Regions from separate parts of the Arthrobacter sp. TJ-270 genome, predicted to be linked through region 2. Evidence: riboswitches for the same ligand, from Rfam matches in the RefSeq annotation. Region 2 holds a riboswitch; each other region holds the start of a gene.

Region 1 (7,439 bases), on a different contig from region 2:
TGTCCGGCGACTTCGGGTATTGGCTCAAGGAGGCAGGCATGGCACTCGATGCCCCTGCCTCTCCGCTGGACCTCCGCACGCAGCGCGCACCGAAACGGCCCGCCGCCCGGGGCGTGAAGCTGGTCGCTGCGTTCCTCGTGCTCGCGTTCGCGTGTGCTGCGTCCCTGGCAATCGGAGCCCGGCCCATCGGTGTGGAAACCCTTGTGCAGGCCCTGACAGCTCTGGACCCCGCTAACGGTGACCATGCCGTCGTACTCTCGCGCATCCCGCGAACCATCGTCGGCCTGCTCGCCGGAGCCGCCCTCGGCCTGGCTGGAGCAGCCATGCAGGGTGTCGCCCGCAACCCGCTCGCGGATCCGGGAATCCTCGGCATCAACTCCGGTGCCGCGCTCGCCGTCGTGATCGGTATCTTCGTCTTCGGTGTCACCAACTTCACCGGGTACATCTGGTTTGCCTTCCTCGGAGCAACCGCCGCCGCGGTGCTGGTCTACGCCGTCGCCAGCCTCGGGCGCGACGGCGCTACTCCCGTGAAGCTCGCGCTTGCCGGCGCTGCACTCTCCGCCGGGATGGTCTCGCTCCTGAACGCCGTGCTGGTTTCCAGCCAGCAGACCTTCGACACATTCAGGTTCTGGCAGGTAGGCTCCGTAGCCGGCCGCGGCTGGGACGTCATCTTGCCGGTGCTGCCGTTCCTTGCCTTCGGATTCGCCCTGACCCTGCTCACAGGCAAGGTGCTCAACAGCCTTTCACTCGGCGACGACATAGCCCGCGGACTGGGCCAGAACGTCACGCTCGCCCGCGCGCTCACGGCACTCGGCGTCGTCGTGCTCTGCGGAGCTGCGACAGCGGCCGCCGGCCCTATCGGATTTATCGGCCTCGTCATTCCGCACGTGGTGCGTGCGTTCACGGGCCCTGATTACAGGTGGATCCTTCCGTTCTCCATGGTGCTCGCGCCGGTGCTGCTGCTGGCCGCCGACATCCTCGGACGCGTTATCCTCCCGCCCGGTGAGGTGCAGGTGGGCATCCTCACCGCAATCATCGGTGCCCCCGTATTCATCTGGCTGGTGCGGCGCCGGAAGATGGCTGAATTATGAGCCTCGCAGTCCGTCCCACACCCGCTGAGCACGCAGGTGACAAAGGCCTGGGTCTCCCGCAGCGCCATCAGCTGCGCACTCAGCGGGCCGTGAAGATCGGTGTGCTGGCGTTCCTCGTCGTCGTGCTCAGCGCCGTCACGCTCCTGCTGGGCCGCTACACCGTCACCATCCCCGACTTCTTCCGCATCGTGGCAGGCGCCGACATCCCGGGAGCCAGTTTCATCGTGATGGAGAACCGGATTCCCCGCGTCCTGATCGGCGTCATGATCGGTGGAGCCTTCGGCGTTGCCGGAGCGGTGTTCCAGACCATGCTCCGCAATCCGCTTGCCAGCCCCGACATCATCGGCATCAGCTACGGAGCCAGCGCGGCGGCCGTCTTCGCGATCGCGTTCCTCGGCGCATCCGGCCTCGTCCTCTCAGGCTTCGCCATGGGCGGCGCCCTGGTGGTTGCGCTGGCCATCTATTTCATCTCCCGGCGGGGCTCGGTGGCAGGATACCGGCTCATCCTGGTCGGCATCGGGTTCGCGGCGGTCCTGCAGTCCGTGGTCAGCTTCCTCCTCACCCGCACCGACATCACCGTTGCAACCGACGCCCTCGCGTGGCTGAACGGTTCGCTCAACTCGAGCAACTGGGACCGGGTGAGCATACTGTCCGTTGCGCTGGTGGTGCTGGCGCCCGCCGTCGTCGTACTGTCCCGCTCGCTGCGGGGGCTGGAACTGGGCGACGACGCCGCAGCCGGACTGGGCGTGAGTGTCGAACGGTCACGGCTGGCGCTGATCGTCACCGGGGTGCTCCTCGCCGCAGTTGCGACGGCGGCTGCCGGGCCGGTCTCCTTCATCGCGTTCCTCTCCGGTCCGATCGCCCGGCGCCTCCTCGGCGGGTACCGCCCGCTGGTGACGGCAGCGCTGGTCGGAGCGGTCATCGTCCTGGCAGCGGATTTCGTGGGTGCGAACCTGATTCCAGGAGTTTCCCTGCCGGTCGGAGTGATCACGGGTGTGCTCGGCGCCCCGTTCCTCCTCTGGCTTCTTGCCACATCCAACCGATCAGGCCAGGGAGGCTGACATGAGGTTGAACGCCAGAGACCTGACGCTCGCGTACGACAACCGCCGGGTGGTCGAAGATCTCACCGTCGAACTGCCGACGGGCAAGATCACAGTTATCGTCGGGGCGAACGCCTGCGGCAAGTCCACCCTGCTCCGCGGCCTGGCGCGGTTGCTCAAGCCTGCGGCGGGAACGGTGCTGCTGGACGGCAAGGACATCCATTCACTGTCCACCCGCGCGGTGGCGAAGACTCTCGGCCTGCTTCCGCAGACCCCGGTGGCTCCGGACGGAATCGCGGTGGTGGACCTCGTGGGTCGTGGCCGCTACCCTCACCAGGGCTGGTTCCGGCAGTGGAGCGCCGACGACGACGCCGCCGTTGCCTCCGCCCTGCGCGTCACCGACACGCTGGAGCTCGCAGACCGCAACGTCGACGAACTCTCCGGCGGTCAGCGGCAGCGCGTCTGGATTGCCATGGCGCTGGCGCAGCAAACCGACATTTTGCTTCTGGATGAACCGACCACATTCCTTGACGTGGCGCACCAGGTGGAAGTCCTCGACCTGATCACGGATCTGAACCGTACTGCGGGCACCACCGTCGCAATAGTCCTGCATGACCTGAACCTCGCCGCGCGTTACGCGGACCACCTGATCGCCATGAAGGGCGGCCGCATTGTCGCCGAGGGCTCGCCGTCGAGGGTGGTCACAGCGGAGACGGTCGCCGAGGTCTTCGGCCTGGAATCGCAGGTTATCCCTGATCCCGTTTCGGGCACGCCGATGGTCGTGCCCATCGGGCGGCATCACGCCGCCCCCCGCAATGCAAGCGCAAAGACCACCCCTGAGGGCGTCACGGGTTTTTTACCGAACCCGCAGGACGGGCTCCCCGCACCGGCAATGGAGGCAGCATCGTGACAGAAGTCAGCACAGCGCATCGGGCCCGAAGGACGAGAACGGAGTCAACGTCAGAGACGGGGCCGGAGGCAACTCCACGGCCCGCCGCAGTTGCAGGTGCACAGGCGGCCGTGTCCGCGATCCGCGCGTTCAACGTCGTGGTCAGCCGTGTGGAGCACGTCAGCGCGAATTTCCGTCGCATCACGTTCGGTGGTGCCTGCCTTTCCGGCTTCGGCGTCCAGGGTTCCACCCTGGATCTGCGCATCAAGGTTATGATCCCGCCGACCGGCGGTGAAGGCGCGGACCTCGGCGCGCTCATGGACGGCGCGGGCAGCGGGTGGTACCAGCAGTGGCTTTCCCTCCAGCCCGCGGAACGCGGGGACATGCGCACGTACACGGTCCGCGAATCACGCTGCAATCAGGAGGTTCCTGAGCTGGACGTCGACTTCGTGATGCACTTCGACGCGGACGGGAAGGGCGGCCCGGCCTCGCAGTGGGCCGCATCGGCTGAGCCGGGCGACCGGGTATGGCTGATCGGGCCAAACATCCATGCCGCAACCTGCTCAACCGCCGGCGCGTACGGCGGCATCGAGTGGCGCCCCGGCCTGGCCCAGAACGTTCTGCTCGCGGGGGATGAGACGGCCGTTCCGGCGATCAGCGCCATCCTTGAGTCACTGCCGGAGGACGTCAGCGGCCACGCGTTCCTGGAAGTCCCGGACGGACCTGACTGCCAGGACATCCGGACCCGTTCCGGCGTAGGTATCAGCTGGCTGGTGCGCGGCGGCCGTCCGCACGGTGAACTGCTCGATGCGGCCGTTCGTCAGGCGGTCAGGGTCCCGGGCTGGGTATCCCTGGCGGCGCCCTTCCGCGTGAGCCTGGGCTCCGACACACCCTCAGGGCAGGCACTTGCCGCGGCAGCCCGTGCCGGCGGTCCTGAACGGGCAGCCGGACCCGAGCCGGAGGACATCGACATTGACAAGACCATCCTCTGGGAGACGCCCCAGCTACTGGATGCCGCGGCCCTTGACGGCTCGCTGAACCCGGACAAGCCTTCGGGCGCGCTGCCGTTTTATGCCTGGATTGCCGGTGAAGCCGCCGTGGTCCGAGGGTTGCGCCGTTACCTCGTGCGAGACGTCGGCATCGACCGCAAGCAGGTCGCTTTCATGGGTTACTGGCGTAGGGGTAAATCCGAACTCTGATAGCACAGGGCGGACGCAATTCCCGTGATCGCCACATAACGAATTTGTAACTTTCGGCAGGGTGCCGTACCGTTGAACCAGGTCATGCGTATCATCGTGGCCGCCGGACTGTACGCCTAGCCCTGTCACCTGTCCGGTTCCTCATCCTCGAAGACAGGGGCGGAGAACCCAATCCGGGCAGTCGGTCTGCCTTTGGGGTGAAGCCTGCAAATTCTTTGATCCCGCCCAAGCGCGGCCATCAAGGTAAGGCCGAGTAACTCTTGCTCGAACCCGACAGCTAACTTCGCCGGCGTCAAGAGAGGCAATCCCTTGTCCCAGCATGATTCCGTGGGCACTCCTGTGCCTGTTTCGGCCGGTCACCGTTCATCGCCAACACATGCCGGAAGTCGGACCCGACGCGCTGAGCGCCGCCATGATCGTGCACGGCGCCGTGTCCGCGCGCTGCTCTGCGTCGGCGGAGCCCTCACAGCTGCGTCAGGGCTTGCGCTGACCCAGGCAGGGCCGCCATTGCTGACAGAGGCAGGGCTGGTGAGGGCGAGCGAGACGCAGAGCGTCACCGCCCCCGAGGACGCCGCAGTGGATTTCAACCGCAAGTCGGTTGCACCGTCGTCGCCCAACGACATGCCCGCTGGGGAGAGCAAGGTTTCGACGCTATCCGAGGGCGAAATCACGGTCGCCCAAGCCGAACCCAGCCGTAAGCCGGCGGAGGCGCCCAGCAAGGAGCCGGCAGAAAAACCTGCTGAGGAACCATCGCTCGGTGCGCCGCTGAGCAAGCTTTCGGTGGCTTCCGCATACGGCAAGCGGATCAATCCGATGAGCGGGTACGGCGAGGAAATGCACACGGGCACGGATTTCGCCGGGGCCTGCGGCACGCCGGTACTTGCCGCGGGCTCAGGCACCGTAACCGAATCCGGGTGGCACCCCTATGGCGGGGGTCAGCGCATTGTGATCGACCACGGCGGGGGACTGCAGACCACCTACAACCACCTCGCCTCACTGGGCACCACCGTTGGTGAGAAAATCGACCGCGCAGAGGCTATCGGCGCAGTGGGAAGCACCGGCAACTCCACCGGCTGCCATCTGCATTTTGAAGTGGTCGTCGATGGGAAGACAGTCGACCCGGGCGGCCACCTCTAGCGACTACCGGGCTCCCGACGCTCGCGCCGGGTCCCTGACCCGTTGGACCTACGGCACCGGGTCGGTCAGGATCGCCGGGTCCTTCTTGCCGTACGGCATCCGCACCTTCAGCGAGTCCGGTTCCACCCGGAAGGACATGTGCGTGCCCTGGCCGAGCGGGTCGCCGTCGAGCTCGATTTCCAGCGGCGTGTCAGACTCCACCTCTGCGGCCTTGCACTGGTAATACTCCACCGATGGGTCCTTGCCCTTGCCCCGCGCCAGGAGCTTGCCGACGACAGCGAACCACCCGAACTTGCCCCGCGGCGCGATGGTCATGATGTCCAGCAGCCCGTCGTTGAGCCTGGCGCCCGGAAAGATCTCCAGGCCGCCCATAATCTTTCCGCAGTTGCCTCCCATGACGCTGCGTAGGCGGCGGGTGACCCGCTTGCCGCCGTCGATCGAGATATGAACCTTGGAGGGCTTGCCCGGGAGGTTCCGGAGGCCGGCGTCGACGTATGCGAGCCAGCCCACCTTGTCCTTGAGGTCGTCGCGGGTATCAGCCATCACCGAAGCGTCGAAGCCAAGCCCGGCCATCACGAGGAAGACATGCGCGTCCTGTGCCCGGTCCACATTCACATGCACCACATCGATCAGCCGTTCGGTGCCACCGAGTGCCGCTTCGACGGCTCCGCGGGGATCGTCGACGTCGATGTCGAGGTTGCGCGCGAGCAGGTTGCCGGTGCCCAGCGGCAGCAGGCCGAGTGCCGTCGTCGTGCCGGCCAGTTCCTCCGCCACGCACCGTACGGTGCCGTCGCCGCCGGCCGCGATGACGACGTCGACCCCTTCCCTGAGCGCCTCCTGTGCCTGGCCGTGCCCCGGATCATCCTCGGTGGTCTCAAGGAAGAGGGGTTCCTGCCACCCCTTCTCGAGGCTCAGTTCCGTGACGATTGCGCGGATATCCTCCTCGGTGGGCTTGACCGGGTTGAGGATCAGGGCGGCGCGCTTTGTCCGCGATTCCGACTGCGTTTCCGACCGCGTTTCAGACTCGGTGTCCGGCAAAGAAGCCATGGGTATTCTCCTGACGAGAGTGGTTGTAATCGAGCTTAGCGTCTGCCCCTCACCCGGTGCGCGAAGAGTTTTTACGGGACTATGCTGGGTGGTCAAAACCAGAAGGAGGAGTCATGACACAGGACCAATCCAGCGCAGGCCGGGGCAGCGGGCCGGAAGAGGGTGCCGAGGAGGGCAACCCGCTGAGCGGATCTCCCACGTTCCCGAACCCGTCCTCGGCCCGTCCCACCGGTGACACCACCGGGTTCAACGGCTCGTACACCGAGACCGAGCACCACACCCAGCACGAGTACGACGCCGAGAACCAGCACGCCGAGGGTGACTCCAGTCCCCGTTCCGGCGAGGAGGACTGACACTATTGGGCACTGAGTCTCCGGGCACCGAATTCGCCCATCGTTATGTCGCTCTTGGCGATTCCTTCACCGAGGGCGTGGGGGACTGGGACCCGCAAAGTCCCAACGGCGTGCGCGGCTGGGCTGACCGCGTCGCCGAGCAGTTGGTCCTCGCCGACCCGTCCTGGGGCTACGCGAACCTGGCCATCCGCGGCCGGAAGATGCGGCAGATCCTCTCCGAACAGGTCGATGCGGCGCTCGCCCTGAAACCGACCCTGGCAACCATCTATGCAGGCGCCAATGACATTCTGCGGCCCTCCATCGACCTGGACGCGCTTCTCGAAGAGTACGACGCCGGCATCGCCCGCCTGCGGAACAGCGGTGCCGCTGTGGTGCTCTTCACCGGGTTCGACTCGTCGAAGTCGGCCGTTTTCGGCAAAACCCGCGGGCGCACAGCCATCTACAACGAACTTGTCCGGGAAATCGCGGATCGGCACGATGCCGAGGTGGCTGACTACTGGCGGATGCGGGAGTTCCAGAACTGGGGGTACTGGGACGTAGACCGGATGCATATGTCCGCTGCCGGGCATACGCTCATGGCGGTTCGGGTTCTGGAAGTCCTGAAGTCCGCGCACAGTATCGAACTGCCCGAACTCGAGGCGCGCCCGGCTGCCTCGCGGCTTGTCCAACTCCGGAAAGATGCC
Region 2 (7,439 bases):
GGAGGACACCCCCGACAACGTTGGAACCGAGGAGGACGCCGCGCCGGTTCCGAGTACCGACGTCACCGTTGACGGCGAAGCCGCGGACGAGCACGCCCCGGATGAAGACCCAAGCACCCCCGGAGACGACTCCCCGGTTGCCTAGGGTGGAAAGAACCGCAGGAAGGAGCCTTGCCTGATGGGCATGTTCCGATCCCTGCACATCCACAACTACCGGCTCTGGTTCATCGGTGCACTCATCTCCAATGTGGGTACGTGGATGCAGCGCACCGCCCAGGACTGGCTGGTCTACGACATCCTTACGGACCAGGACGCCGCGGCGATGGGAATCGTCATGGCCCTGCAGTTGGGTCCCCAGCTCTTCATCGCCCCGTGGGCAGGGCTGATCGCTGATTCAGTCGATCGCCGCAAGTTGCTGATCGGAACACAGAGCGCCATGGCGGTGCTCGGCGTCGGCCTCGGTATCCTCGTGGTGCTTGGGTTGGCGGAACTCTGGCATGTCTACGCGTTCGCGCTCGCACTGGGTCTTGTCTCCGCAATTGACGCTCCCGCCCGCCAGGCCTTCGTCTCCGAATTGGTGCGCGACGAATACCTGCCCAACGCCGTAGCCCTCAACAGTGCTTCCTTCAACGGTGCACGGATGTTCGGGCCCGCCATCGCCGGACTGCTCACGGTCGCCGTCGGCCCGGGCTGGGTGTTCCTGATCAACGCCGTGACGTTCGGCGCGATGATCTTTGTCCTTGGAACCATCCGCCGAAGTGAACTGCGCGTCCTCAACCGCTCCGCGCCCGGACGCGGCAAAATCCGGGCGGGGTTTCGCTACGTGCGGCAGCGCCCGGACCTCATGATGGTGATGTTCGCGATCTTCGTCGTCGGGACCTTCGGCCTAAACTTCGCGGTGTACATCGCCGCAATGGCGCGCACCGAGTTCAACACAGGCGCCGGAATCTTCGGCACGCTGTCCTCGATCATGGCGGTCGGTTCGGTGGCCGGCGCCCTGCTCTCCGCGCGGCGGGAACGGCCGCGCCTCAGATTCGTCTTCGGGGCGGCGGGAGCGTTCGGTCTGGCGTGCATGCTGGCGGCGCTCGCGCCCACCGTCTGGCTCTTCGGCGTCGCGCTGGTCCCTGTGGGGCTCTTCGCGCTCACCCTGATGACCAGCGCCAACGCGTACGTTCAGACGACTACCGTGCAGGAGATGCGCGGGCGGGTGATGGCTCTGTACTTTGCGATTTTCCTCGGCGGAACGCCCATTGGGGCGCCCATTGTGGGGTGGGTGACCAACGCCTTCGGTCCACGGTGGGGGCTTGTGGTGGCCGCCGTGTCAGGCTTCATCGCCGCTATTGCCGGGCTGGTCTGGGTGTGGCGGTCTCACCACGTCACCGTGCGGCTGGTTCACTCCGCCCCACGGCGGCTCAGGTTGACCCTGGCCGCCACGGCGCGAAACACGGCGGAGCGGAACGGCTAGGAGCGTTCCACCACGTAGTCGATGCACTGCAGCAACGCCGACACGTCGGCGGGCTCGATCGCCACGAAGGTTGCGATGCGCAGCTGGTTGCGGCCTAGCTTCCGGTACGGCTCGACGTCGACAATCCCGTTCGCCCGCAGGGTCTTCGCCACAGCTGAGGCGTCAACGGTGTCATCGAAGTCGACGGTGGCGATGACGTTGGAACGGTGGTCCGGATTCTGCACAAACGGGGTGGCAACGGCGGAGGCGTCTGCCCAGCTGTATACGCGGCCCGCGGAATCGGCGGTGCGCTTCGCGGCGAAGTCGAGGCCGCCGTTGCCGTTGAGCCATTCGATCTGCGCGTTCAGCGTGACAAGAGTGGCAAGCGACGGGGTGTTGTACGTCTGATTGAGCCGCGAATTGTCAATGGCTGTCTGGAGGTCGAGGAAATCTGGGATCCAGCGACCCGATGCCTTGATTGCAGCTGCCCGTTCCAGCGCTGCGGGGGAGAACAGGCCAAGCCAGAGACCGCCGTCGGACGCGAAGTTCTTCTGCGGAGCGAAGTAGTAGACGTCTGCCTGGGAGACGTCCACCGCAAGCCCGCCTGCCGCGGAGGTCGCGTCGATGGCAACGAGCGCGCCGTCGTCTGCTCCGCTCACGCGTTCAACGGGCGCCGCCACACCGGTGGAGGTCTCATTCTGTGGCCAGGCGTAGAAGTCGACGCCGGACTCGGCGGTGGGAGCCGGTCGTGAACCGGGCTCGGAGGTGATCACTGTGGACTCCCCGAGGAAGGGTGCCTTGGACGTTGCCGCAGCGAATTTGGACCCGAACTCACCGAAGGAGAGGTGCTGTGCGCGGGATTCGACGAGGCCGAACGAGGCGACATCCCAGAATGCAGTGGATCCGCCGACACCGAGGACAACCTCGTAGCCCTCAGGAGCGCCGAAGAAATCCATCAGGCCGGACCGCACCGATCCGACCAGGTTCTTTACGGGGGCCTGACGGTGAGAGGTTCCGAGCAGTGCGCTACCTGCACTCTTGAGAGCGTCCAGCTGCTCCGGACGGATCTTGGAGGGACCCGCGCCGAACCGTCCATCCTGCGGCAGCAGCTCGGCGGGGATGCGGATATCGGCGGAAGTGCTCATGGTTGCTCCAGGACGTTTACTTGTGATGTGGGGTCGCAGACCATTCTGCCCCAGCGATTCCGTCGCGGGTGCATTATGACCGCTCGGTTCGGTGGCAAACGACAACCGTCAAACGGGCCAACTAAATGGGTTAACCTTGTGGGGCGTAGGGATGACGACGGCGGCCCACCTTCCAGGGACTGCAGGCAACCGCTGCATCAACGCTCAATCCGCACCAGTGCCAAGGAGCTGAACCCCGCATGACGGACCTCATCGACACTACCGAGATGTACCTGCGGACCATCCTTGAGCTCGAGGAAGAAAACATCGTGGCCCTGCGTGCGCGCATCGCAGAGCGCCTTCGCCACTCAGGACCCACGGTGTCTCAGACGGTGGGCCGGATGGAACGCGACGGGCTGGTTGTGGTGACCGGCGATCGTCACCTTGAACTGACCGAACTCGGACGTCGGCGGGCCACCGAGGTGATGCGCAAGCACCGGCTGGCTGAACGACTGCTCTCCGATGTCATCGGTCTTGACTGGGCCTATGTCCACGACGAGGCGTGCCGGTGGGAACACGTCATGAGTGAGCGGGTCGAACGGCGCCTCTACGAATTGCTTGGAAAGCCGACGGAGTCGCCCTACGGCAATCCCATTCCCGGGCTTGAAGCGATCGGCGGAACGCCCTCCGAAACCGTGACCCTCGGTGTGTGTACCCTCAGCGAAGCCCTGGCGACGAATATCGCCGGGTCAGCTGTGACTCTTATCCGTCTGGCTGAACCTATCCAGGTCGATCCGGAACTGCTCACGCAGTTGGATGAGGGTGGCCTGCGACCCGGAGCGTCCATGACCCTGCAGGCGGCGGGGGATTACGTGTCCGTTCGGGTGCCTGGTGTGGAGGGCGCACTGGAACTGCCGCCGGAAGTCGCCTCACACGTTTTCGTGGCGGTTCATCCCCAGTCTTGACGAAATGAGGGGAAAGCTCTGGATTGCCTAAGGTTATCCACAGTTTGGTAACGAAACGATTACGCTCGACCTCACCGGTTTTATAGTTGATACCTGGCGCTGATACTCCAGCGTTACCTGGTTCGCATGCCTAACCCTGTCAGCGAACGCAGTGTTGAACAGATGACAGGGGCGGAGGACCCACCACCGGTTATGGCTCGCCATGGCCCTGGGGTGAAGTGCCGGGTGCTGCCATAACGGAAGTATCCCGAACCGAGTTTTCTCATACTCGAACCCGACAGCTAACTTCGCAGGCGAAAATGAGAAAGGGTCTCCTTGTCGAACACTGCTTCGGGGCGCCGCCGTGCAGGCACCCCGGTTGCTGAAGCACGGCCCCGCGACGCCCACAGGCGTCACCGCGCCGAGCGAACCGCCCACCTCACAGCCCGCCACGTCGCTGTGCCCCACCTCACAGCGCCCCACGTCGCTGCTGTGCCGGTCACGTCAGCTGTCCAGGAGTTCAAGACCCCGACGGCGGCGGTTGCTGCGTGCCCAGCTGCGCCGATGTCCCGGCGCGAGGCCCGCAACGTCTCCGAAGCCCCGGCACAATCCGCGCCTGGGGCCCAGTCCACTAATGGCCTCCGTCCCCGGGACGCGCAGCGGATCGAACGACGACGCCGCGCCGTCACCGTACGCCGGGATATTTCCCTGGCAGGGCTTAGCCAGAAGGTTGCCATTGCCGCCGCTGCATCCGGAATGGTCCTCACCGTCGCGCTGCCCACAACCGCAGCGGTTGCGCCTTCCGACGCACTGGCCGTTTCCGCTCCGGCTGAGCAGGACGAACCACAGCGGGTTCAGGCCGCCGCGGGTGCGGATGTCTCGTTCCACCGGGCTGGGCTGCACGGGAAGTTCGACCCCGACGCAAAGCTCGCCGAAATGGTCTCCGCTTCGGGCAGTGACATCGTGACCGCAGAATCCAAAGGTTCCCTCTCCGCGCCACTGGACGGCGGAGTAATGAGCTCGCCCTTCGGTACCCGAATCAGCCCCATCACCGGCACCGGTGAGCTCCACACGGGGCAGGATATGAGCGAAGCCTGCGGAACGGCCGTGAAGGCTGCAGCGGCCGGCACAGTGACCTTCGCAGGGTGGCACGCGCACGGCGGCGGCAATCGCGTCGTCGTGCAGCACGCCAACGGCCTTGAGACCACCTACAACCATCTGTCAGCGATGGACGTGACAGTCGGTCAGGTTGTTGACCGCGGCGAAGCTATCGCATGGGTGGGATCCACCGGTGCTTCTACCGGATGCCACCTGCATTTCGAGGTCCTTGTAGACGGCAAGAACGTCGACCCGCTCGGTTGGCTTTGAACGGTTTCAATATCGTCGTAACCGGGAACACACCGTTCCGTGATCGGAATGTGACATACCTCAATTTCTGGGGTAGCGTTCAACTCGTGCCGGATCGCAGGGGGTTCGGCACTCTCGCGCAGATCGCCTAGCTCTGCCACTGCACGAGGTCCGTTCGTAAATCGCATGGCAGGGGCGGGGGAACCAATTGCGGGCTTCTTTTCAGAAGTCCTTGGGGTTAAGTCGCAGGATTTGAGACGATCCGCGGCCGGGTGACTCCCATCCGAATCCGACAGCTCACCTCGCAGGCGTAGGGAGAGGCAATTTAACGTGTCAAACAGCTCTGCGCTGGGCCGCCACCGTGCGGTGCCGGTTCATACCAACTCGCTCGCAGCCATCTCGAAGGCTGTATCTTCGAACGCAGGTTCCGTAGGACGCCAGGCAGCGGTCATTGTGGCAGCTTCAGGCTTGGTCCTGACAGCCGGACTTCCGGCCCACGGCGCATCCGACGCCCAGCGTTCGGCCCAGGCTGTCAAGACGCTCAGCGCAGTCGCCGTTCAGCCCACCGCAGTCAGCGCTTCTGCTGATGCGGCTGTCACCTTCGAGCGTGCGGCCGTCGAGGCCGTAGCTGCTCCGGTTGTCGAAGCCGTCGAGGACGCTCCTGTCGCAGTGCAGACTGAGGTTGTTGAGGCCGCCCCGGTCCCGGTCGTCGAGACCGTTGTCGAGGTCGCAACGCCGGCCGTCCAAGTTGCGGCAGCAGCTCCGGCCCAGGCAAAGGTAGAGACCGCCGCCGTTGAGACTCCCGCTCCTGTCAAGGCACCCAGCGCCAGTGGCGTCGGTGCAGCGCTGGTCGGCTCGGCCTACTCCCAGATCGGTGTCGCACAGGATTGCACCGCGATGGTTGAGAAGGCCCTCCGCTCAATCGGCAAGTCCGTAGGCGACATCGCTCCGAGCGACTTCTTCGCCTTTGGATCCGTCGTTCCCACTCCCGCTCCCGGTGACCTCGTGGTCTCCGGTGGTCACGTCGCGATCTACGTCGGCAACGGCCAGGTCATCAGCGGTGGCCTGAACGGTATGAACACCGGTCTTCACAGCCTGTCCGATCTCTCTGGCTACAGCTTCGTCCGCGTCAGCTAAGAACCAGAAAACCTGGAGCTCACACATATGACCCCGAACACCCGTGCCATCGCGCGCCACCGCGCCGAAGTGCAGCGATCAGCCCCTCTCTCCACCATTGCGCGCGCCGTCAGCGACAACGCCGGGGGCGTAGGCCGCCAGGCAGCCGTCATCGCCGCAGCATCCGGACTGGTTCTTACCACCGGCGTCGCTGCAAACGCGGTGGAACTGCCATCGGAGCGCAACACCGTCACCACCACGCTCGAGGTTCAGCCCGCCACGGCGCCGGTCCAGGCACCTGCGGACGCTGAGATATCCTTCAACAAGGCGGCCGTCAAGGCTGTCGCCGCTCCTGAGGTGGTTGCCCCTGTAATTCAGCCGCAGGCGGAAACGATTGAGATCGCTCCCGCTGTGGCACCGCTTGTCGAGGCAGAGCCCGCGGTAATCGAGCCCGCAGTAGCAGTGGAAACAACGGCCACTGTCGCCGCGCAGCCAGCCGTCGCCAAGACGCCTGCCCCCGCAGCGGCACCCCAGGCGTCCTCGGGCGTAGCCGCTACCATCGCTTCTGCCGCGAAGGCGCAGCTCGGAGTGACCCAGGACTGCACCCGCCTCGCCAGCAACGCCCTCGCCGCTGCAGGCATCAACTTCCACGGGTGGCCGGCCGGTTACCTCTCCCTCGGCCGCACGGTCAGCGCCGCAGAAGCCATTCCCGGTGACCTCATTTACTATGCCGACGGCGGGATGGGACTGGCCCACATCGCTGTTTACATCGGCGGCGGCCAGGCCGTCCATGGCGGATTCAACGGCAACCAGACCGTCATCGCGCCTTCCGAACTCGGATCGGGCCCTGTGTTCATCCGTGTCGGCGGCTAATCCTCCGACAGATTCGTAAATGCCCCTCACCGTCTCCGGCGAGGGGCTTTTTCGTGCCCGTCCGCCGGGAAAAAGCGGGTGTGGCGATTGACGAACCATAAGCGGAACGGCTTACTCTTGCACTGTTAATCCGAAGTACCTTCGCTTTAGCTTCAGGGATTTCACGGAATCTCCTGGACAATGGTCGGCAAAGAGGAATGTGCATGCGCACTCTCGTTCTTAATGCTGGATATGAACCACTGGCGGTGGTCACCTTCCGCCGGGCGCTGGTCCTTGTTCTCACAGGGAAAGCCAGCGTCGTCGCGGAAGGGGAGGACCCGGTGGTTGGTCCTAACGAAGTCCTGTCCAGACCATCTGTCATTCTGCTTAACCGGTATGTGAAGATCCCCTACCGCAACAGCACGGTAGCAACGCGACGCGGCGTCCTCCGGCGTGATAATCATCTGTGCGCCTACTGCGGCAAGGCCGCATCCACAATCGACCATGTGGTCCCGCGCTCGCGCGGGGGAGAGGACAGCTGGGAGAACCTCGTCGCCTGCTGCCTGAAATGCAACAACGCGAAGGGGGACAAGACTCTCGGCTCCCTCGGCT
Region 3 (7,439 bases), on a different contig from region 2:
TGACGGCACCGCTTCACGGTGCTGCCGGCAACGATCGCGAAAGCGTCGCCCGCGTGGAAAGTTCTGAAGATCTTTTGAAGCGTCTCGGTGTCAGTATTGACGCCGAGACGCTTCGTCTTGCCCTGACGCATCGCTCCTACGCGTATGAGCAGGGCGGCATCCCCACCAACGAACGGCTCGAGTTCCTGGGCGACGCAGTCCTTGGACTCTCGGTCACGGATGCCCTGTATCGGGACAATCCGGATCTGTCCGAGGGCGAGCTCGCCAAGAGGCGCTCCGCCGTCGTCAGTACCCGCGCCCTCGCCGAGATTGCCCGTGGTCTCGGCCTCGGGCAACACATCCTGCTGGGGCAGGGCGAAAAGCTCACCAACGGCTGGAACAAGTCGTCCATCCTTGCCGACACGATGGAAGCCATCATCGGCGCCACCTACCTCAGTAGTGGCATGGAGACGGCGAGGCGCCTGGTCATGCGCATCATCGGCCCTGTGTTGGAAGACGCTGCAGCGCTCGGTGCCGGAACGGACTGGAAAACCAGTATTCAGGAAATCGCCGCCGCGCAGCGGATGGGCGTCATCGACTACAAGGTCACCGGATTCGGTCCCGATCACGACCGCAGGTTTGAAGCGGTGCTTGTCATCGGCGGTACCAGTTATGGTTCCGGCTCCGGCCGCTCCAAAAAGGAAGCCGAGCAAGAGGCGGCGGCGGCCTCCTGGAAGCTGCTGCAGCTAGGGAACGTCGATGCGCACGCTGACGCGGAGGCACGTCAGTCCACGTGATCCCGGGAGCTTGTGATGCCTGAACTTCCCGAGGTGGAGGTTGTACGCCGGGGGCTCGCACGCTGGGTCAGCGGGCGCCGCATCGAGGCGGTAGACGTTCTCGACCCCCGCTCAATCCGCCGTCATGCCCTCGGCACTGAGGACTTCAGAGGCAACCTTGTCGGCGCCCGCGTCACAGATGCGGTACGCCGTGGGAAATTTCTCTGGTTGCCGCTCGCTACGGATGACGGCGACATCGGTGACCCTATGTCGTCGTACCCGCCGCCTCCGGCCGGCCTCACGGCCGGCACGGAACAGATAGCGCTGATGGCGCATCTAGGCATGAGCGGACAGCTTCTGGTCGAAGACCACACCCAGCCCGACGAAAAGCACCTGAAGGTACGGCTGCGGCTGTCCACAGTTTCCGGAGGCGAACCGCTACCGGAAGAGCTCCGCTTCGTTGATCAGCGAATCTTCGGTGGCCTCTTCGTTACTAGCATGGTGCCCACCTCGGACGGGCTTCCGGGTGGACTGGGGGAGTGTCCAGCGCCACTGGTGCCGCTCGAAGCGGCGCACATCGCGCGGGACCCGCTGGACCCGGCATTTTCCTTCGAGGAGTTCTACCGGAAGCTGCGCGCCCGGCGCACCGGTTTGAAGCGTGCACTGCTCGACCAGACTCTGGTTTCGGGAGTCGGCAACATTTACGCGGACGAGTCGCTGTGGGCTGCCAGACTGCACTATGCGCGTCCCACGGACACTCTCCGCCGGGCGGAAGCTGCCCGGCTGCTCACGTCCTGCCGCGACGTGATGGCTCGCGCGCTCGACGCAGGAGGCACGAGCTTCGATTCCCTCTACGTGAACGTCAACGGCGCCTCCGGTTACTTTGAACGCTCACTGAACGCCTATGGCAGGGAACGCGACCCTTGCCGGCGATGCTCGGCAGACGGTCTGGACTCGCGCATCCGGCGCGACACCTTCATGAACCGTTCCTCATATACCTGCCCACGATGCCAGCCGAGGCCCCGCAACGGACGGTGGTAAGTATCCCCTGACGTGACAAAAGTAAGTATGCTGATTAGATTCGATATCTCAGTATCCGACACGTCAGGAGTAACGCGATGAAGAACAAGTTGGTTTTTGCAGCAGGCATGGCGGCAGGCTACGTTCTGGGCGCCCGGGCCGGTCGTGCCAGCTATGAGCAGATCAAGGTCAAGGCCAACGAGCTGTGGAACAGTCCGAAGGTGCAGGGCAAGGTTTCCCAGGCGTCGGAGACCGTGAAAGCCAAAGCTCCCGAGGTTCAGGCGCAGGCTGAGCAGGCACTGAAGAAGGCCCAGTCGGCGATGCACCGTGGCGGCGATAACGAAGCTTCAAAAGACCCGAACGCCGAATACAAGATCTGACCGGATTCTGCGGCACGTGTGATCAGCCTCTCCGTGATCGAAACGTGACAATTCAATGAAAGGTATGTAACGTTATGGACACGCCGGGTTCAAAAGCCCGGCTTCCTTCTGGTGGATTGCCTAATCCTGCCGCCGCTGGAAGGTCCGTTCGCTACACACTGCGGCAGGAGCGGGGGAACCAGATTAGCGGACTTCTGTGAAGTCCTAGGGGTGAAGACGCACCGGCTCTGTGCCGGTCGTCCGGGTGGCTCCCATCCGAATCCGACAGCTAACTCCGCAGGCGTTGGGAGAGGCTATTTCCGTGTCCAAAAACCGTCATATCGCGCGCCACCGTGCAACTCCGCCCAGCACCATGCAGATCGTGTCCAAGGCAGTCAGCTCGCACGCTGGCACCGTTGGCCGCCCTGCAGCTGTAGTTGTAGCAGCCTCCGGCATCATGTTCGGAGCCGCCCTTCCGGCCAGCGCGGGAACCACCACCACTTCTGCCACCGTCCCGGCCGCTGAGGTAAGCGTGCAGGCAGCAGTGGCGCCCGTCGCCCCGGCCCCCGTTGTTCAGGCTCCGGCTGCTCCGGCACCTGCTGTGAACGCTCCGACCCACACCGTTCAGGCCGGAGACACCCTCGGCGCCATCGCCGGCAACTACGGTGTCAGCCTCGATGCCATCTTCGCTGCGAACGGCCTCGGCTGGGAGTCAATCATCTACCCGGGCCAGGTCATCAGCTTGTCCGGCAGCGCCGCAGCCGCTCCGGCTCCTGCCGCGGCTGCACCCGCTCCTGCTGCACCCGCTCCTGCTGCAGCCGCTCCGGCTCCTGCCGCGGCTGCACCCGCTCCGGCTCCTGCTGCACCCGCTCCGGCACCGGCTCCCGCACCTGCACCGCAGGTTCAGGCTGCTCCGGCACCGGCAGAGACCAGCACCATGAACATCACCACCGCGTCCTCCAAGATCACCGTGGCTGATGGTTCTTCAAGCGGCGCAGGCGCATCGATCCTCGCTTCTGCCCGGGCGCAGCTCGCCGGTGGCGCTGTTCAGGACTGCACCCGCCTCGTTGAGATCGCAATGGCTGCAGCCGGGAAGCCTGTCGGTGACCTCGGCCCCATGCAGTTCGCAGGCTACGGCGCGCAGGTAAGCACCCCGGCACCGGGTGACCTCGTCATCACCGGTGGCCACGTGGCTGTTTACGCTGGCGGTGGCCAGGTCATCAGCAGCGGCATGAATGGTGCAAACCTCACCATGCAGCACCCGCTGAGCGACCTCGCCGGCGCGTTCTTCGTGCGCGTCTAGTCTTCGGACTAGCCTTTCTCCCTGGGGAGGACCTGAAAAGGTCCTCCCCAGCGGTGTTTAAGCGCCGGTTACATCACTCGGAGGATTACGCAGAAGGACGGGTTGTCACTCTGCGGGTGCCGCTGCACCTCGGTATAGGCTGTGCTCCTCAGAGTGCGACGCGCGGGAGGTAATGCCCTGCCATGGAACCGGAACACGTCATCCGGGCTTCGCGCCTGGTCAAGAGATTCGGCTCGGTCATGGCGCTGACGGGGCTTGACCTGCGCGTCCGGGCCGGTGAAGTTCACGGGTTCCTCGGCCCCAACGGTGCCGGGAAGTCCACCACCCTCCGGCTGTTGCTTGGACTCATGCGTCCTACCAGCGGCTCCGTCCGGGTCCTGGGTCTGGACCCGTGGACTGAACCCATTCACGCGCGCCGGGACATTGCCTATGTGCCGGGTGATGTGAATCTTTGGCCGGACCTGAGTGGAGGTGAGGTGATTGATCTGATTACCGGCCTCCGCGGCGGCGCGGACGAGAGACTGCGCCGCGAGCTTATTGAGGAGTTCGACTTTGATCCCCGACGCCGGGCACGGACCTATTCAAAGGGCAACCGCCAGAAAGCTGCGCTGATCGCGGCGTTCGCGCGGCCCGCGCGCCTCTACCTGCTGGACGAGCCGAGCGCGGGTCTTGATCCCGTCATGGATGCTGTGTTCCGACGACAGGTGCAGCGCGTAAGCGCGGAGGGTGCAACTGTCCTGCTTTCCAGCCATATTCTGAGCGAGGTGGAGCAGCTTTGCGAGCGCATCACCATCATTCGTGCCGGGACAGTGGTTGAATCCGGCGCCCTGTCCGAACTTCGGCACCTCCGCCGCACTCGCTTTCTCGTGGCAGGGGCGCAGACAGCAGATGTTCTGGAAGGCCTCCCCGGTGTTTATGACCTGTATACGGTGCCCGGCGGCACCCAGTTCGACGCTGACCAGGCACACCTGCCGGCCGTGCTGGCCCACCTTTCACGGGCCGGACTGACTGGGATCACAGCAAACCCGCCGTCCCTCGAGGAACTGTTCCTTCGGCACTATACCGAGGCTGGCGACGCGTCTTCCACGGATCGATCACCCTAATGTTCGGGGTCCTGCTGATGCTGCGGATGCACCTGGTCCGCGATCGTTGGTTCCTCCCAAGTTGGATCGGGGGGATCAGTGCGCTCGGGCTACTTGCGGCCGTAGCAGTGTCCACCCAGTTCACCGGTACCGATGAGCGTGCGGCGATCGTGTCAATTGCCTCCGCCAGCCCGGCATTCCTGTTCCTGCGTGGGCTGCCGGACGGCACCGGCCTCGGCTCCGTAGTGTTCTTCCAGGGTTACGCCTTCACGGCTGTCCTGGCAGGACTCCTGGGAGTTTTACTCGTAAGCAGACACACTCGGGCGGAAGAGGAATCCGGTCGTAGTGAGATCCTTGAGTCCACTCCCATTTCCCGCGCAGCCGCACTGGCAGCGACCCTCCTGCTGAGCCTGCTGGCCTTTCTCGTCTTGACCGTTTCCACGGGGCTCGGGTTTGCCGCTGCAGGGCTGCCCCTTGCCGGTTCCATGCGGGCGGGTGCCGCAATAGGCGTCGTCGGGCTCTTCTTTGCAAGCGCTGCGTCGGTCATCGCTCAGCTCATGCCCACGGCCCGCGGCACCAACGGTGTTTCAGCGGCCCTCGTCGGCCTCGCCTACCTGATCAGGGGGATCGGCGACGCCTTGGGGGAGCCTGACGCTGGGCTCCTGAGAGTCGATCCGGCATGGCCATCCTGGTTCTCACCCATCGGATGGGGACAGCGGGTTCGGCCCTTCACGGAAGCCGACGCCCGGCCGTTGTTCATACTGGCCATCGCGGCCGGAGGTTTGTGGCTGATTGCGTTCCTGATCCGGAGTCGCCGGGATCTGGGGGCCAGCCTGCTCGGTGAACGGACGGCAAGGGAAAGGGCCGGGCGTGCAGGTCAATCTCTGGTCGGGCTGGCATGGCGGTTGCAGCGTGGAACCCTTGCGGGGTGGTGCACAGCCGGAGCGGTCCTCGGAGGTTTGGCCGGCGGTTTGGCTCCTGTGGTTACCAATGTGATTGCGGGCAACCCAACCATGCAGGACCTGTTTGGCCGACTGGCTCCCGGAACGGCCTCTGGGTCAGGAATTGTCGATCTCTTCCTCACTGCCCTGCTGGGTATCTCCTCGGTTCTTGCCGCTGCTGCCGGTGTGCAGGCAGTTCTACGGCTGAGGGCTGAGGAAGTGGAAGGACGGGCGGAGTTATTGCTGGCCACGCCCGCCACCGTAAGCCGATGGGTTGCCGCGAACCTCGTGGTGGCGGGTATATCGGTTCTTTCCGTCGCCGTCCTGGCGGGGTGCTCCGCGACAGCTGGGCTTGCGCTGTCAGGGTCTCTCGGCACACGGGGGATGTCCATTGTGGGCGCCAGCCTCGCGCACGCTCCGGCCGCGATCATATTTCCTGCCCTGGCGGCCCTTGCTTACGCTGTAATTCCGCGCGTGAGTATTGGTGCAGGATGGGGTTTCCTCACCGCCGCACTGATCCTGGGTCAGTTCGGCGGCCTCCTTGGATTTCCCGTCTGGGTGCAGGACCTGAGCCCGTTCCGCCACTCCTCGGCAATGCCCGTCGAACGCTTTGAACCAATCAGTGCCGCGCTGCTGATTGCTGCGGCCGTCAGCTTTGCGGGGGCCGCTGCCGCGTTGATCCAGCGCCGCGACATCACGGCCTGAGCCTTCGCGAAGACTCAGGGGACGGAGAGATGCCGGGGGGAACGGCTTCCGTAGTGGTCTGCCAGCCGGGCAAAGCCCTCGTCCAGGCCCACTTCAGGTGTCCAGCCGAGCAATGATCTGGTTTGCCGCTGGTCGAACCAGTGCGCGGTGGAAAGTTGCTCTGCAAGGAACCGAGTCATCGGCGGCTCACCGTCCGGGTTTGAGCCGCGCCACAGGGTCTCAACGGCGCTACCCGCAGCTCTGCCGAGCCATCCAGGGACCGACCTCCGCGGCTCCGGCACACCGCCGGCTGAGCAGATGCTCGCGAGGAGTTCGCCGATGGGTCTCGGTTCGCCGTTGGAGACAACCAGCGGCAGCCCGCGCACCCACTTCATGCGCTCCAGCGCGGCAGCGATGGCCGATGCGGCATTGTCCACATAGGTTGTGTCGACCAGAGCGGTGCCGCCGCTGAGTAGTGGCAACCGGCCCGCGCGGGCACGGTTGAGGACCCGCTCCACCAACTGGGTGTCGCCCGGGCCCCAGACGATGTGCGGCCGGACGACAGCGACGGACATGCGCTCGTTATTTGCGCTCAGGGCAAGGATTTCCGCCTGCGCCTTGGTGCGGGCGTAGTACCCCCTCGCGTGATCAGGGTCGGCAGGTTCGGCTCCGGCCCCGAACAGTGACCGTCCGGCGTGGGCCACCGATGGCGAGGAAACATGCACAAACCGCTCGACGCCGGCTGCCCTGGCGGTTTTCAGGAGATCATCTGTTCCGAGTACGTTGACCCGGTGGAACTCATCGGCATCTCCCGTGAAGGACACTTTGGCTGCCAGGTGGATGACGGCGTCAACCCCGGCTGCAGCGTGCGCTACGGCCGTGTGGTCAGTCAGCTGTCCGGATATGTCGACGACGCCGGGAACCCCGGAGGGGCGACGCTGGAAAGTTCGGACGGCATACCCATTCCGCACGAGCAGGGAGGCCACGGCGCTGCCAAGCATCCCGCTGGCACCGGTGACAAGAACCTTCACGGCTTCTTCCTCCTGTTCCCTTCCAGAACTTCCTCCGCCCAGCTCGCCACGGCTGCCCGATCGATTTTCGCGTTGTGACGGATGTCCGTGGGAAGGGACGGAAGGGTCAGCACGGCAGCGAGTTGTACTCCACTCGCCTGGAGCGCCTTCCTGATGCTCTTGGACAGACTGCTCGGGGCAAGGCCGGCGGCGCTCGTTCCGTCAGCAGTCACGACGACAGCGACCACAGCCTGCGTGCCCGATGGGCCAACACCGACAACGGCT

The links. Region 2 has a riboswitch for cyclic di-AMP ahead of AC4D2M_RS12030 (M23 family metallopeptidase). Riboswitches for the same ligand answer to the same signal wherever they lie in the genome.
Region 1: another riboswitch for cyclic di-AMP. It lies ahead of AC4D2M_RS03965 (M23 family metallopeptidase); the one in region 2 lies ahead of AC4D2M_RS12030 (M23 family metallopeptidase).
Region 3: another riboswitch for cyclic di-AMP. It lies ahead of AC4D2M_RS00180 (C40 family peptidase); the one in region 2 lies ahead of AC4D2M_RS12030 (M23 family metallopeptidase).

What each region holds. Positions count from the first base shown of each region.
Region 1 is NZ_JBZCNB010000001.1:829,546-836,984, reverse strand. Features, by position in the region: gene AC4D2M_RS03985 (FecCD family ABC transporter permease) at 39-1,091, shown strand; gene AC4D2M_RS03980 (FecCD family ABC transporter permease) at 1,088-2,152, shown strand; gene AC4D2M_RS03975 (ABC transporter ATP-binding protein) at 2,154-3,041, shown strand; gene AC4D2M_RS03970 (siderophore-interacting protein) at 3,152-4,219, shown strand; cyclic di-AMP (ydaO/yuaA leader) riboswitch at 4,347-4,525, shown strand; gene AC4D2M_RS03965 (M23 family metallopeptidase) at 4,547-5,356, shown strand; gene AC4D2M_RS03960 (diacylglycerol/lipid kinase family protein) at 5,405-6,403, opposite strand; gene AC4D2M_RS03955 (hypothetical protein) at 6,517-6,756, shown strand; gene AC4D2M_RS03950 (SGNH/GDSL hydrolase family protein) at 6,762-7,439, shown strand, end outside.
Region 2 is NZ_JBZCNB010000006.1:33,445-40,883, forward strand. Features, by position in the region: gene AC4D2M_RS12010 (DUF3027 domain-containing protein) at 1-145, shown strand, start outside; gene AC4D2M_RS12015 (MFS transporter) at 179-1,465, shown strand; gene serC (phosphoserine transaminase) at 1,462-2,589, opposite strand; gene AC4D2M_RS12025 (iron-dependent transcriptional repressor DtxR) at 2,829-3,533, shown strand; cyclic di-AMP (ydaO/yuaA leader) riboswitch at 3,656-3,844, shown strand; gene AC4D2M_RS12030 (M23 family metallopeptidase) at 3,849-4,880, shown strand; cyclic di-AMP (ydaO/yuaA leader) riboswitch at 5,033-5,184, shown strand; gene AC4D2M_RS12035 (NlpC/P60 family protein) at 5,190-5,996, shown strand; gene AC4D2M_RS12040 (NlpC/P60 family protein) at 6,024-6,848, shown strand; gene AC4D2M_RS12045 (HNH endonuclease) at 7,052-7,439, shown strand, end outside.
Region 3 is NZ_JBZCNB010000001.1:34,513-41,951, reverse strand. Features, by position in the region: gene rnc (ribonuclease III) at 54-776, shown strand; gene mutM (bifunctional DNA-formamidopyrimidine glycosylase/DNA-(apurinic or apyrimidinic site) lyase) at 792-1,796, shown strand; gene AC4D2M_RS00185 (YtxH domain-containing protein) at 1,874-2,155, shown strand; cyclic di-AMP (ydaO/yuaA leader) riboswitch at 2,295-2,452, shown strand; gene AC4D2M_RS00180 (C40 family peptidase) at 2,457-3,437, shown strand; gene AC4D2M_RS00175 (ABC transporter ATP-binding protein) at 3,620-4,540, shown strand; gene AC4D2M_RS00170 (ABC transporter permease) at 4,540-6,165, shown strand; gene AC4D2M_RS00165 (NAD-dependent epimerase/dehydratase family protein) at 6,180-7,175, opposite strand; gene AC4D2M_RS00160 (alpha/beta fold hydrolase) at 7,172-7,439, opposite strand, start outside.